3 regions of the Kitasatospora sp. P5_F3 genome follow, and region 2 is predicted to be linked to each of the others. Evidence: riboswitches for the same ligand, from Rfam matches in the RefSeq annotation. Region 2 holds a riboswitch; each other region holds the start of a gene.
What was found. A riboswitch is a leader RNA that binds a small molecule or an ion and turns the genes downstream of it on or off. The one in region 2 is predicted to bind cyclic di-AMP.
Positions count from the first base shown of each region.

Region 1: another riboswitch for cyclic di-AMP. It lies ahead of ACXJMZ_RS25070 (transglycosylase family protein); the one in region 2 lies ahead of ACXJMZ_RS00905 (glycoside hydrolase family 16 protein).
Region 3: another riboswitch for cyclic di-AMP. It lies ahead of ACXJMZ_RS02595 (transglycosylase family protein); the one in region 2 lies ahead of ACXJMZ_RS00905 (glycoside hydrolase family 16 protein).

Region 1 covers NZ_JBFUMY010000047.1:22,598-27,196, reverse strand. Annotated here, with positions in the region: gene ACXJMZ_RS25080 (sirohydrochlorin chelatase) at 1-339, shown strand, start outside; gene ACXJMZ_RS25075 (hypothetical protein) at 448-2,526, opposite strand; cyclic di-AMP (ydaO/yuaA leader) riboswitch at 2,791-2,964, shown strand; gene ACXJMZ_RS25070 (transglycosylase family protein) at 2,949-4,112, shown strand; gene ACXJMZ_RS25065 (hypothetical protein) at 4,222-4,569, shown strand.
Region 2 covers NZ_JBFUMY010000001.1:219,451-224,049, reverse strand. Annotated here, with positions in the region: partial or broken gene aceB (malate synthase A) at 1-443, shown strand, start outside; gene ACXJMZ_RS00915 (allophanate hydrolase-related protein) at 498-884, shown strand; gene ACXJMZ_RS00910 (hypothetical protein) at 945-1,619, shown strand; gene ACXJMZ_RS00905 (glycoside hydrolase family 16 protein) at 1,627-2,688, opposite strand; cyclic di-AMP (ydaO/yuaA leader) riboswitch at 2,693-2,849, opposite strand; gene ACXJMZ_RS00900 (glycoside hydrolase family 16 protein) at 2,975-4,114, opposite strand; gene ACXJMZ_RS00895 (EF-hand domain-containing protein) at 4,495-4,599, opposite strand, start outside.
Region 3 covers NZ_JBFUMY010000004.1:13,938-18,536, reverse strand. Annotated here, with positions in the region: gene eno (phosphopyruvate hydratase) at 1-458, opposite strand, end outside; gene ACXJMZ_RS02595 (transglycosylase family protein) at 670-1,389, opposite strand; cyclic di-AMP (ydaO/yuaA leader) riboswitch at 1,395-1,545, opposite strand; gene ACXJMZ_RS02590 (cytochrome P450 family protein) at 1,757-3,016, opposite strand; gene ACXJMZ_RS02585 (SDR family NAD(P)-dependent oxidoreductase) at 3,177-3,584, shown strand; gene ACXJMZ_RS02580 (MazG family protein) at 3,746-4,599, opposite strand, start outside.

The DNA of each region.
Region 1 (4,599 bases), on a different contig from region 2:
GTCCTCACCACCGCCGGTGGTGAGGAGGCGGCTGCGGCCGCCGGGATCACCGGCGTACTGCTGGCCGCGCGCCTCGCGGTGCCGGTCGTGCCGGCCGCGCTGGACGTGCCCGGGTCGGTGCTGGCCGCCGTCGAGCACCTTCGGGCGACCGGGTCGGTCCGGCCCGCGCTCGCTCCGCTGGTGATCGGGCCCGAGGCCGATCCCGAGCTGCTGGCGACTGCGGCGGAGGAGACGGGGTGTCCTGGGGCGGCTCCGCTCGGCGCGTACGCGGCGCTCGGGCAGCTGATCGCTTCGGCTTACCTGTCTGCGTTGGAGATCGTGCTCGCTGACGAGGCGTAACCCTTTTGCAGTTGCTCAGCCAGATGTGACCAGGGGCTCGGGGAACGGCGACGTACGGATCACCTTTTACGAGGTCGGCGTCGCAGTTCCCCGAGCCCCTGGCATGTTTCAGGTCAGCCGCGAGGTGCGGGCCGCTGCGTCGTGCAGGGTGAGCTGCGGGGTGGTGATCGGGCGGGGGCCCGGGGTGGCGGTGGTGGGGGTGCGGCTGTTGTCGCGGCGGACCTCTTCGGCCTGGGTCTGGCCGGCCCGGCGGAGGACGATCCGCTTGGGTTCCGGCAGGTCCGGGTCGAACCAGAGCTCGGGGCCGCCGAACTCGCAGTCCAGCACCGCGATGTCCTCCGGCGCTCCGCCGTCCACGGCGCGGAACGCGACGCCGGCCTTCCGATAGCCCGTCAGCCGACTGCGGGTCACCAGGACGGTCTCTCCCGGAAGTTGGTGGCGCTTGGTGGAGATCGCGAAGTCCGACTGGCCCGCCGCGTCGATCAGCAGGCCGTCCAGCACCGTCCCCTTGTCCCGGCCGAGGGCGTGCAGCGCCACTCCCCCGGCGGCGTTGCCGTAGAGGACGCTGCCGGTGTAGTCGAAGTCGTTCAGGTAGGCGCCGTGCTCGATGCCCCAGCCGCCGTTGTGGTAGGCCACGAACTGGCCGACCACGTGGTGGTGTTGGGCGTTGAGCCAGACGAAGATGCCGTTCTCCAGGTTGTTGTGGGCCAGGCAGCGCTCGAAGGTCCAGACCCCCTCGCTGGTCTCCGGCCAGTGGTAGCCGGAGGCACCGTTCGCGCCCTGCACGCCGACCGCCACGCAGTCCCTGGCCACTCCGCCGGTGCCCGCGCCGAGACTGAAGCCGGTCAGCCGGTAGCCGCGCGGGTTGGGGTCGAAGAGCGTCCGGGAGGCGACGCAGGAGTCGTACGTGATGTCGTCGGACGGGCCCTGCGGGGTCCGGGTGTCCAGCGGCCCGTCCCACCAGTAGGCGTCCTCCCAGGTCTGGTGGCTGATGCAGCTGCGGAAGGTGATGCCGTGGCTGGCGTGCGGGACGAACGCGTGGCTGCCGGTGTCCCGGACCACCACCCCCTCGACCACGGTGCCCCGGCTGGTGTCGCCGAGCATGTGGAAGTGCAGCCCGTACCGGCCGAGCACCGGCTCGGTGACCGCCTTGCCGTTCCACTGGTCCTTGCCGGGGGCGCGCGGTCCGAGCCAGCGCAGGGCGGCGTGCCGGACGTCGGACTTGCGTGAGCTGGTGAGGTGGACGTGGGCGCGGCCCTTCTCACTTCCCTCAATTCGGACATTACGGGTTAAATTCAGCACTTCTGCCCCGACGGTGACGCCCCCTCCGGTCGCCACCCGTGGGTGCGGGTACTTCAGCGGGCCGTCCAGGGTGACCGTGCTGCCGTTGATCGCGGCGATGGTCCGCAGGTCGTAGCGCTCCGAGAAGCCGTCGGCGTCGGGGGCTCCGGTCGGGGTCACGGCGAGCTCGTCGCCGGGGCGCCAGCCGGTCGGTGCGGTGGCGAGCGTAATGCTGGTGTCGCCGGGCTTGAGCGCCCCGGCGGCCCGCACCCAGGCCGTCCGGGCGGCGCCGTCCAGCCGGAGGTAGCCCGCCCCGGTGACCCAGAGGCCGGTGTCGCTCGGCAGCAGGGTCATGCCGCCGCCCTGGAAGCGCCGTTCGTCGACGGCGGGGAACCGCAGGGTGTGCAGGGCGGTGTCGGCCGGCGCCAGCGTCAGACTGCCCTTCACCTCGACGTTGCCCGCCGAGCTGAGCACCACCGAGCGGTCGGCCGCGAAGGTCAGCGAACCTGACGCTTCGACCACCAACGAACCAACTGCCGCATCGCCGTCCAACACCACGTGGTCGCTGACCCGGACGGCGGCGGCCGGGCCCGGCACGGCCCCGCCCCAACCGGCCGGGTCCGACCACGGCCTGGCCGGGGGAGGCGGCTCCGGGGAGGGCGACGGCGAGGGCTCGGGCGAGGCGGACGGCACCGGCTCACCGTGTACGTGCGAGGTCTCGGGAGTCGGCGGTGGCGGTGGAGCCGAGGCGACGTCAGGAGCGTCCCCGGTGCGCCGGACCAGCTCCTCCACGCCGATCGCGGCGGCCACCGTGCCGGCCGCGATCCAGCCGAGTACCTTCCTGCGCCCGGCCTTTGCCGAACCGTTACCTTCCGGGGCCGGTTCGGGCCTCTTCGCGTGCCGCATGGTGCCGCGCACCTCTCCCCCGGGCCGCGCCTGCGGCCGCCTCGCCTGAAGCATAGGCAAGTCCCTTGAACACCAAGGGGTTTGATCAGATCCGATCGAAATCCATCACTGGAACGAAGGCTTCCGATCCATGAAGGTTCCCTGAAGAAACCATGATCCACATCACAGAGGTTTGCGGTTTGAACTTAAGTCTGTCTAACGTGCTCCCCTGTTCGTGGCCACACGGACCCAGTTCATCCGGAACGCCGAGTCCTGCCATCGGATGAACAGGCAGCACCGCAATGCACCATGGCAGGGGCGGGGGAACCACAGGTAAGTCGCCTGGATTTGGTCTGATTTGACCGATTTCAGGCTTGGGGTGAAGCCGTGCTCACGCACGGCCGGGCAACTCCAGCCCGAATCCGACAGCTCACCTCGCAGGCGTGGGAGAGGAACGCATCTTCATGCTGTCCAGCAGCGCGTCCAAGCGCACCCGCCGTCTGATCGCCGCGACCGGCGTGGTCGGCATCGGCCTCTCGGTCCCGTGCCTCACGGCCGGCTCCGCCTCCGCCGCCACCGTCTCCACCTGGGACAAGGTCGCCCAGTGCGAGGCCACCGGCGACTGGAGCATCAACACCGGGAACGGCTTCTACGGCGGCCTCCAGTTCACCTCCAGCACCTGGGCCGAGTTCGGTGGCAAGCAGTACGCCGCCCAGGCCAACCAGGCCAGCAAGGGCCAGCAGATAGCCGTCGCCGAGAAGGTGCTCGCCTCCCAGGGCCCCGGCGCCTGGCCGGTCTGCTCCGTCAAGGCCGGTCTGACCAAGGGCGGCAGCGCCCCCCAGGTCGACACCTCGGCGAGCACCGACTCCTCCGCGAAGGCCAGCACCCCCAAGGCCGCCGCCCCGGCGCCGAAGGCGGCCGAGCAGCAGACCACCACCACGACCACCGCGGCCAAGTCCTACACGGTGGTCGCCGGTGACTGGCTCTCCACCATCGCGCAGAACCAGAACGTCGAGGGCGGCTGGGAGAAGCTCTACGAGCTCAACAAGTCGGTCCTGTCCGAGGGCCCGGACATGATCTACCCGGGTCAGCAGCTGGCGCTCGGCGGCACCACCACCGTGGTCACCAGCGCGCCGAAGTCGACCGCCCCGGCGCCGACTTCGTCCTCGGCCGGCACCGGCACCAGGACCACCAAGAGCAGCAAGGCCGCGTCCGGCTCCACCGCCACCACCGCGGTGGCGGCGACCGGCAGCAAGGCCGCCGCGATCAACTTCGCGATGTCCAAGCTCGGCCAGGCGTACGTCTACGGCGGCAGCAGCAACGGCGGCTGGGACTGCTCGGGTCTGACTCAGGCGGCCTTCCGCCAGGCCGGGATCTCCCTGCCGCGGATCGCCAACGACCAGGCGGACGCGGCCACCCGGGTCTCGCTGGACAACCTCCAGGCCGGCGACCTGCTCTTCTGGTCGAACAACGGCAGCAACTCCGGCGTCTACCACGTCGCCCTCTACATCGGCGACGGCAAGTACGTCGAGGCCGCCAACCCGCGCGCGGGCGTGAAGACCGAGTCCATCGCCAACTGGGCGCCGGACTTCGCCGGTCGCGTCTGACGCATCCCGGCCTGCGCGCGGCGATTATCCTTACGGGTGATGTGCGCCTTCGCTTCGTCGGTCATGTCGCGGAGTTACCTACTCAACAGCTCGACCGCGAGGACCAGCCATGACCGAGCAGCCCACCGCGACCCAGCGGATCGCCGAGACCATCCGGCCCGCGATGCTCCAGGGTCTGCAGAACGCCGACCTCGGCGGCGCCGCCGGCACCCAGCACATCAACGCCTGGGCGGACTGGATCGCCGAAGCGGTCTTCCACACCGCCGTCCAGCCGCTGGCCACCGAGCGCGACGCCTTCGCCGACCGGGTCGACACCCTCAGCGAGGTCGCCAAGCGCCACAAGGCGAACTACCTCGACGCGGTCCAGGACGTCCAGCGGCTGACCACCCGGGTCACCGAACTGGAGGCCGAGCTGGCCGAGCTGCGCGAGACCCCCGCCGAGCCGCCGACCGACTGACCCACGCCTGCGGCGGTAGTAGGCGACCGT
Region 2 (4,599 bases):
TCGGTGACCGGCCGAACCAGAAGGACAACCCCGGCTCCGCCGAGCCGGTGACGCCCGCCCAGCTGCTCGACATCGCGGGCGCGGGCGGCAGCTGCACCGAGGCCGGTCTGCACAACGCGGTCCAGGTCGGCGTCCGCTACATCGAGGCCTGGCTGCGCGGCCTCGGCGCGGTCGGCATCTTCAACATGATGGAGGACGCCGCCACCGCCGAGATCTCCCGCTCGCAGATCTGGCAGTGGATCAACAACGACGTGGTGCTGGCCGACACCGGCGAGAAGGCCACCGCCGAGCTGGTCCGTCGGCTCGTGACCGAGGAACTCGCCGCGCTGCGAGCCGAGTCGGGCGACGCCGCGTACGCCGGTGGGCGCTGGAACGAGGCCGCCAAGCTCTTCGAGCAGGTCGCACTGGCCGAGGAGTTCGTCGACTTCCTCACCCTGCCCGCGCTCTCGCCCCCCCCCCCGCGGGGGGGCCCGTACGGCTTTCCTGAGGAGTACCTGATGGCACGCATCTTCTTCAACGGCCAGGCCATGGTGGGCGGCCCGTTCCACGCCTCGGTCGCCGACGCCCTGATCGGCCCGGTCAGCACCGCCCCCGGCTACCGGTTCTTCTCGATCGGCGACGTCTGCCCCGGCCTGCTGCCCGACCCCGCCGTGGACACCGCCATCGAGGGCGAGCTCTACGACGTGGACCTGGCCCACCTGCGCGACGTCATCCTCCCCGGCGAGCCCCGCGAGCTCGAACTCGGCGTGATCGAGCTCGCGGACGGCTCCGCCTGCCTGTCGATGCTGCTGGCCCGGGGCGAACTGGAGCGTGGCGTGCACCGGGAGATCACCGAGCACGGCGGCTGGCGCACCTACCTGGCCACCCTGGGCCGGACCGCCTGACTGAGCGCCCTGTTCGAACACTGGTGCCCCGCACTAGAGTTGGTCTCAGGGGTGGACGTGATGAACACGGCACAGCGAGTGGTGCGACGGAATGTACTGCTGTCCCGACTGCTCACAGCACTGGCGGTACTGGCGCTGGTGATCCTGATCTACGGGACGGTCCGGGAGAACCTGCCGCCCAGACTGCTGAACGACTGGCCGTGGCGGCTCAAGCTGATGGACGGGCAGAGCGCCACGGCGGCCGCGCTGGCCACCACGGGCGCGGCGCTGGCCCGGGCCCAGTACGCGCGAACCGTCCGGCCGGCCCTGGGCTTCTTCGGCCGGGCGGTGGCGGGCGTTGCACCCGAGGAGCGGATCGCCTGGCAGGGGCACCTGCAGAACGCGGCCCAGGACGTGGCAGTCATCACCGAGGTGCGCTACCTGGTGACCTTCGCCGAGCCGACCGGGGGTCAGGCCGGATGGGTGGAGATGCAGCGGGCGGCCGAGCTGATTGCCGAGCGGGGAGCGGTCGTCGGGCACGACTTCCGGCTCTCGCTGATCGGCGCGGGGCGGCCGCTGCCCGCCCAGGGAAGGGCGATGCTGGGCTGGTTCACCGCCGAGGCGATGGCGGTGGTGGAGAGCGTCTGGATCCGGGTCAGGGTGACCGATCGGGTCGGTGACACCCATGAGCGGGTGATGGACCTGCTCGTGGGTGCGAACCGGGTACCGGTGCACCCTGACCCGGAGCTCTCCTGATCGGGGGTCAGGCGGTGGTCTTCCAGTAGCGGAGCGAGTCGATGCTGATGTCCGCGCTCGCACCCTGGGCCGGCTGGGTGCCGTCCAGGGCGGTCTCGGACTGCAGGACCCAGTGCATCGGGGTGTTCGGCACCCGGCTGGTGGAGTGGCCGATCACCTTGCCGTCCAGGGAGAAGGTCAGGCTGCCGGGCTGCCAGTCGATGGTGGAGGTGTGCCAGCCGCCGGCCATCGGGACGTTGGTCGAGTAGGCGTCCTGGTCGCCGCCGGAGGTGCCGCCCTGGCGGTGCATGAAGGCCGAGACGTTCCCGTTCAGGTCGCCCTCGGGGAAGTCGATCTCGCCGTCCCGGGGCCAGGTCTCGGAGTCCGGCCAGAGCAGCCAGGCGGTCTTGAAGCCGGCCGCCGAGGTGGTCTTCCAGGTCACCTCGAACTTCCCGTACAGCACGCCGCCGCCCGGGCCCACCGCGCCGGGGAGCTTGGGCACCGGCGCGGCCACGTGGGTGCCCGCGCTGTCCCGGTTGAGGTGCATGTTCAGTGCGCCGTTGGCGATCGAGAGAGTCTTGGCCGGGTCGTACGCGCCGTTCCTGCTGGTGTCCTGCCAGCCGCTCGGGTAGGCCCACCACTTGCTGTCGACCGCGCTCGGCAGGCCGGTGCAGTGGCTGTTCTGGATCGCGCCGCTGGAGCTGCAGCCGGTCCAGCTGCCGAGCGGGACGGACTGGCCGGTGAAGTCCTCGGACCAGGTGGGAGCCGGGCCCGTGGTCGGCGTCGCGGTGGGCGTCGGTGTCGGTGTCGGCGTCGGTGCGACGGTCGGGGCGGCCGTGGGGGTGGCCGTGGGGGTCGGCGTCGCGGTGGCGGTCGGCGTCGGCGTCGGTGTCGCGGTGGCGGTCGGGCTCGGGGCGACCGTCGGTGTCGGGGCCGGGGTCGGCGTAGGGCTGGGCTGCCAGCGCCAGTGGTTCTTGGTCTGCTGGGTCGAGCGCGGCGCGCTGCTGGCGACCTCGGCGTTGACGATCATGGGTATGGCGATCAGTCCGACGGTGGCGACCGCGCCTATCCGGGCATTTCGGGAAAGCATCGAGAGGTTCCCTCCACGACGCCTGCGAGGTGAGCTGTCGGGTTCGGGCCGTGGGTAGCCCGGCCGCCGGTACGGAAAGCGGCTTCACCCCGAGCCGTGCCACGAGGGCACGGCGACTTACCTGGGTCCCCCGCTCCTGTCCGATTCGGAGCTCGAACGACACCGCAGCCGGGCGGACAGGATTAGGCGTCCCGGCGGCGGGGCCCGCAACGACCGGCGGGCAACTCGTGCACAGTACCTGACAGGAATCCGACAGCAGGAGCCGCTGTTGCGTGCCTCACACCGGTCAGCCGGCCTTCCAGTACCGCACGGCGTCGACGGTGATCTCGGCCGTGGTGCCGCCGGCCGGGCCGGTGGCGGAGGTCTCGGACTGGAGCACCCAGTGCATGGGGGTGTCGGGAACCCCGGTGGTGGAGGTGCCGAGCAGGGTGCCGTCCAGGTAGAAGGAGAGCGAGTCCGGCTGCCAGTCGATCACGGTGGTGTGCCAGGCGCCGGCCATCGGGACGTCGGTCGGGTAGCCGTCCTGGTCGGTGTCGGAGGTGCTGCCCCTGCGGTGCATGAAGGCCGAGACGTTCCCGTTCAGGTCGCCCTCGGGGAAGTCGATCTCGCCGTCCCTGGACCAGAGCTCGGAGTCGGGCCAGAGCAGCCAGGCGAGCTTGAAGCCGGCCGCGTGGTCGGCCCGCCAGGTGATCTCGAAGCGGCCGTACCTGACGCCGCCGGCCGGGGAGGCGCCGGGCAGCTTGGGCGTCGGTGCCGCCACCCAGGTGCCGGTGTCGTCGCGGCTGAGCCGGATCGTCATCCGGCCGTCCGCGACCGAGAGCGTGCGGGCCGGGCTGTAGCTGCCGAGGCCGCTGGTGTCCGCCCAACCCTGGGGATAGGCCCACCAGTTGGCGTCCAGGGCGGCGGGCAGCCCGGTGCAGTGCCGGTCCCGGACGACGGGGGCGCCGACGCAGCCGTCCCAGCTGCCGAGCGGGACGGTCACCCCGTCGAAGCCGTCCGACCAGGTGGGCTCACCCGAGGCGGCGACCGTCAGGGTCTGCTCGGGCAGGTTGTGCCAGCCGCCTCCGGGGTCCTGCCAGAACCCGAACACCCGGTAGCTTCCGGCCGGCAACGCTCTGGCCTCGGTGGTGACCGTCAGGCCGCCGGAGCAGATCCGGACGTTGCGCGCACCGCCGGGGAAATCCAGGTTGGCCCCGCTCGCGCTGCGGACCGCCACGCCGACCCGCCGGGCCGGCACACAGACCCGCGAACGGACCGTCAGGGAGGCGGACCTGGCCAGCCCGGCGGTCATCGGAGGGGCGGTCAGCCGTACCTGTTCCACCACCGGTGGGGCGGCCGCGGCCACCCCGGAGAACGGCAGGGTCAGCAGTGCGGCCGCGACCGCCGAGGCAGCTCGGCGGCCGGTCGGCAACTCGATCTGGGGCATGCCCAGGAAGCTAACCCCGCGCCCCCGCCCGGGCCGGTCGGCACTCCGGGGAGAACCGAAAGAGGTCGTCGGGATGGTCTCGATGGAGCAGCGCCCGGACCCAGACCGACCGGCAATTGGGGGGCGGCGTCGCCCGCCACCTGTCGCACCTCGGGATCGTTCAGCACCTCGGCCGGCCCCGAGCTGCCCCAGCCGTGCACCACCAGCTCGGTGACGCCGCGCCCGTCCACGTCGGTCGGGTAGTCGTAGTCGCCCGCGTGATCCACCGTCAGCACCCCCGCCCCGGCCCCACTGTGGTGATCGAACTGTCGGGCAGCGAAGGGGAGTTGTCAACAGAATTGGCCGAGCCGCCCGGGCGGGGGCGGCCCGGCCCAGGGGGGTCAGATCAGCGGGCCGTACAGCTGGTTGCCCGGGGCGTCGGCGGAGCGGCCGGTGTAGTACTCGCGCATCGCGGCCAGCAGCTCGGTCACGCTCAGTGCGCCGCT
Region 3 (4,599 bases), on a different contig from region 2:
CCACCGTTGAGGATGTTCATCATCGGGACGGGCAGCACGTGCGCGTTCGGGCCACCGAGGTAGCGGAACAGCGGCAGGTCGCTGGCCTCGGAGGCGGCGTGCGCCACGGCGAGCGAGACGCCGAGGATCGCGTTGGCGCCGAGCGAGGACTTGTCCGGGGTGGCGTCCAGGTCGAGCATGGCCTGGTCGATCAGCCGCTGCTCGGTGGCGTCGTAGCCGACCAGCTCCGGGCCGATCTGCTCGATGACGGCCAGCACGGCCTTCTCGACACCCTTGCCGAAGTAGCGGTTCTTGTCGCCGTCGCGCAGCTCAAGAGCCTCGAAGGCACCGGTGGAAGCACCCGACGGGACGGCGGCACGGCCGGTGCTGCCGTCGTCCAGACCGACCTCGACCTCGACCGTGGGGTTGCCACGGGAGTCGAGAATCTCACGGGCTACGACGACATCAATGGACGGCACGAGGCATCTCCTTGACGGAAGCGGGATCTGTTGTCGTTACGACCAGAGCCTAACCGCACCGGAGCCCGGGGCCACGCTGACCTTGGTCCCGTCTCACCGTGTGGCCCGGCTACTCATCGGTAGTTCACCTGAATGACCGTAAACGGGGTCGTACCGGAACAAGCCGGTACGACCCCGCCTGACGGTGTGTCGTGAATCAGCGGGTCGCGACTCAGCCGAGCTTGAGCACCTGACCCGGCAGGATCAGGTCCGGGTCGCCGCCGATGACGGACTGGTTGGCCTGGTAAACCTGCTGCCAGTTCAGGCCGTTGGCAGCGGCGATGTCGGACAGGGTGTCACCCGACTTGACGGTGTATCCGCCGGCGGCCGGCGTCGTCGGCGCGGCGTGCTTCGGTGCGGTCACCGTCGGCGCGGCCGACTTCGGGGTCGCGGGCTTCGGGGCGGCCGACGCCTTCGGCGTGGTCTGCTTCGAGGACTTGGCGGCCGGCGCCGGGGCGCGGGTCTCCGAGCGGGTGGCACGGTCCGAGGAGGTGTCCACCTGGGCGGCCGAACCACCCTTGGACAGACCGGCCTTGACCGAGCAGACCGGCCAGGCGCCCGGGCCCTGGGAGGCGAGCACCTTCTCGGCGACGGCGATCTGCTGGCCCTTGCTGGCCTGGTTGGCCTGCCCGGCGTACTGCTGACCGCCGAACGCCTTCCAGGTGCTCGGGGTGAACTGGAGTCCGCCGTAGAAGCCGTTCCCGGTGTTGATGCTCCAGTTGCCGCCACTCTCGCACTGGGCGACCTTCTCCCAGGTGTCGACCGGGGCGGCCTGCGCGCCGGTGGCGGTCAACAGCGGGAGTGCGATGCCGACGCCCGCGACACCCGCGACGGCGATGATCTTCTCGGCCTGCGTACGACGACGATGACGGCCCGAACCGGTGAAGAGCATGAAGAAGTCCCTCTCCGCACGCCTGCGAGGTGAGCTGTCGGGTTCGGACCGGGAGGTGGCCCGGCCGCCACTGCTGGCGGCTTCACCCCAAGCCGTGGGGGACGGCGACTTACCTGGGTCCCCCGCCCCTGCCCAAGGGTCTGGTCGGTGTCCCGGCAGCGCGGCGGGCAGGATTCGGCGTTCCGCGCACGGGGTTCGCAGCTGCGAACACCAGGGAGAGTAAGCAGATGACCCGATCGATCACAAGCTTATGTCGAACACATCACACGGAAATCACGCCAGACGATAGATCGTCCACAAACCGCACTGGTATGTCCGGATTGATGCGTACTCAGATCACACCTGATCAGATCTGACCGACACGCCGTCAGCGCACGTCGGCGCCCTCCGGCGTGAACGACACCGGCAACTCCCGCAGCCCGCGCATGATCAGACCGCCCCGCCAGCGCAGCTCCTCGGGGTCGGCGGCCAGTTGGAGGTCGGGCAGCCTGGTCAGCAGCGTGGCCAGGGCGAATTGACCCTCCAGCCGGGCCAGCGGGGCGCCGATGCAGTAGTGGATGCCGTGGCCGAATCCGAGGTGCGGATTGTCCTTGCGGGCGAGGTCCAGGGTGTTCTCTCCGGCGAACCTGGCCGGGTCCCGGTCGGCCGCCGCCAGCACCACCAACACCGGGTCGCCGACCGGGATGTCCACGCCGCCGACGGTCAGCGGCTCGGTGGCGAACCGCCAGGTGGCCAGCTCCACCGGGCCGTCGTAGCGCAGCAGTTCCTCCACCGCCGTGGCCAGCAGCGCCGTCTCGCCGCGCTGCACCGACTCCTGCAGCAACGCACGTTGGGCCGGGTTGCGGAGCAGCGCGTAGGTGCCGTTGCCGATCAGGTTGATGGTGGTCTCGAAGCCGGCGAACAGCAGGATGAAGGCCATCGCCGCGGCCTCGTTCTCGGTCAGGTGCTCACCGTGGTCACTCGCCCTGATCAGACCGGAGATCAGATCGTCACCCAGGTCGGCCCGCTTGCGGTGGATCAGCTCCAGCAGGTAGGTCCGGATCCTCTTCACCGCCCGCCCCACCCCGCCGCGCTGCCCGCCGTGGTGACGGATCATCGCGCCCGCCCAGTCCCGCAGGTCGTCCTGGTCCTCCGGCGGCACGCCGAGCAGGTCGCAGATCGCGTAGATGGGGAGCGGGAAGGCGAACTCGTGGATCAGGTCGGCCGAGCCACGGGCCGCGAAGTCGTCGATCAGCCGGTCCGTCAACTGCTGCACCCTGGGCTCGAACTCCGCCACCCGGCGCGGCGTGAACGCCTTCGACACCAGCCGCCGCAGCCGGGTGTGGTCCGGCGGGTCGATGTTCAGCAGATGCGTCATCAGATCCGCCTGCCGCTCGCCCGGGATGCCGACCCGGCCGGTCTTGTGCGCCTGCCCGCTGTGGTGCGCCGGGTTCTTCGACAGCCGCCCGTCCGCCAACGCCTGCCGGGCGTCCGCGTACCGGGTGACCAGCCACGCCTCCACCCCGCTGGGCAGCGTGGTGCGGTGCACCGGCGCGTGCTCGCGCAGCCACGCGTACGCGGGGTAGGGGTCGGCGGCGAACTCCCAGGTGAAGAGTTCCGGCTGGGGATTCAGGTGCGTTTCCGGCATGTCGTGCACCGTAACCTGCCAGAAGAGGAGTGAGCTGGGTCACCTGGCGGGTAATTGCTCTTGCGGAGGATCGTGGCGTGCTTACGATCCTCCGATACGGTCTCGGTGGACGCCGGTGCGGCGTGCTCCACCGGGCGTAGCTCTCAGGGAGGAGCAGGCCATGCGGGTAGCCGGGGCAGTGGTGGTCATCGCGGTGCTCGAAGGCGGTTCAGGCATCGGCCTGGCCCGTCGGTTCGCGGCGGCCGGCGCCGCCGGCATGCTGATCGCCGACCAACGCCCCGGGGTCGCCGAGGACCTCGCCACCGAACTCGACCGGCCCGGCTGCCCCGTGGTCGGCGTCAGCGGCGACGCCCGGCAGCCCAGCGACGTGGCCGCGCTGGTGGCCACCGCCGCGAAGCACCTCGGCCCGATCGACCTGTTCTGCGTGGCCGGCCCCGACGGCGAACGCATCCTCGCGCTGGCCGAACTCCCCGACCACCTCGACCCGCTGGCCGAACTCCTGGCCCAGATCGGCGACGCCATCAGCGAGGTCATCCCCCGCCAGCGGGGCGTCCAGGTCTCCCACTGAGTTCTGGCACGCGCTCAGGCATCAGCCACCAGGGGCTCGGGGAACTGCGACGCCGACCTCGGAAGCACTGCACCTGCGTAGCTGGTCAGGCACTTTGCATTTCGACCCGAGCGCCAGACCTCCTCGCAGTTCCCCGAGCCCCTGACCGTAGATACCTGACGTCAGCTTTCAGCTGAGCGGACGTCGTCGCGGTAGGCGCGAGCCGCCGTGCGGAGGGCTGCGTCGATGTCCACGTCGGCGTCGTAGGCGCGTTGGGCGACCGCGAGGAGCAGGCGGCCCGCCGACTCCGGGGTGAGCTCGGCCGGGAGGGCGTACGGGGCGTCGGGGACGGCGGTGAAGCCTGCGCGGCGGACCCGGGAGACCAGCTTGGCCGCGTAGGCGAGTGCGGGCAGCCCGGCGGGGACCCCGTCCAGGATGGAGTCGCGCTGCTTCTCGGCGGCCTTGAGCTGCTCCCAGTTGGCCTCGACCTGGGCGGACCCGGTGGCCTCGACGTCACCGAAGACGTGCGGGTGGCGGTACATCAGCTTCTCCACGATGTCGCCCGCGACGTCGTCGATGGAGAACGGCTCCTCGGTGTCCTCCTCGGCGATCCGGGAGTGGAAGAAGACCTGCAGCAGGACGTCGCCGAGCTCCTCGCGGAAGGTCTCGCGGTCGCCCTCCTCGATCGCCTCGACCAGTTCGAAGGTCTCCTCGACCAGGTACTTCACCAGCGACTCGTGGGTCTGCTCGGCGTCCCAGGGGCAGCCGCCGGGCGAGCGGAGCCGGTCCATCACCGAGGCCAGGTCGAGCAGTCGGGCGCCGGGCAGGTCGTAGGAGCCGGGCAGCAGCTCGATCTCGGGGACCCGGCCGGCCTCCTCGACCGCGATCCGGGCGAGGGCGTCGGTCAGCCCGGGGTCGCCGTCGATGCTGCCGAGCCACACCACGGTGCCATCGGTGCCGGTGAGCAGCCGGGCCAGCGCCGGGGCGGTGCCGCGCTCGACGAGTTCCACCTCGACGCCGGCCTGGCGTACGGCGG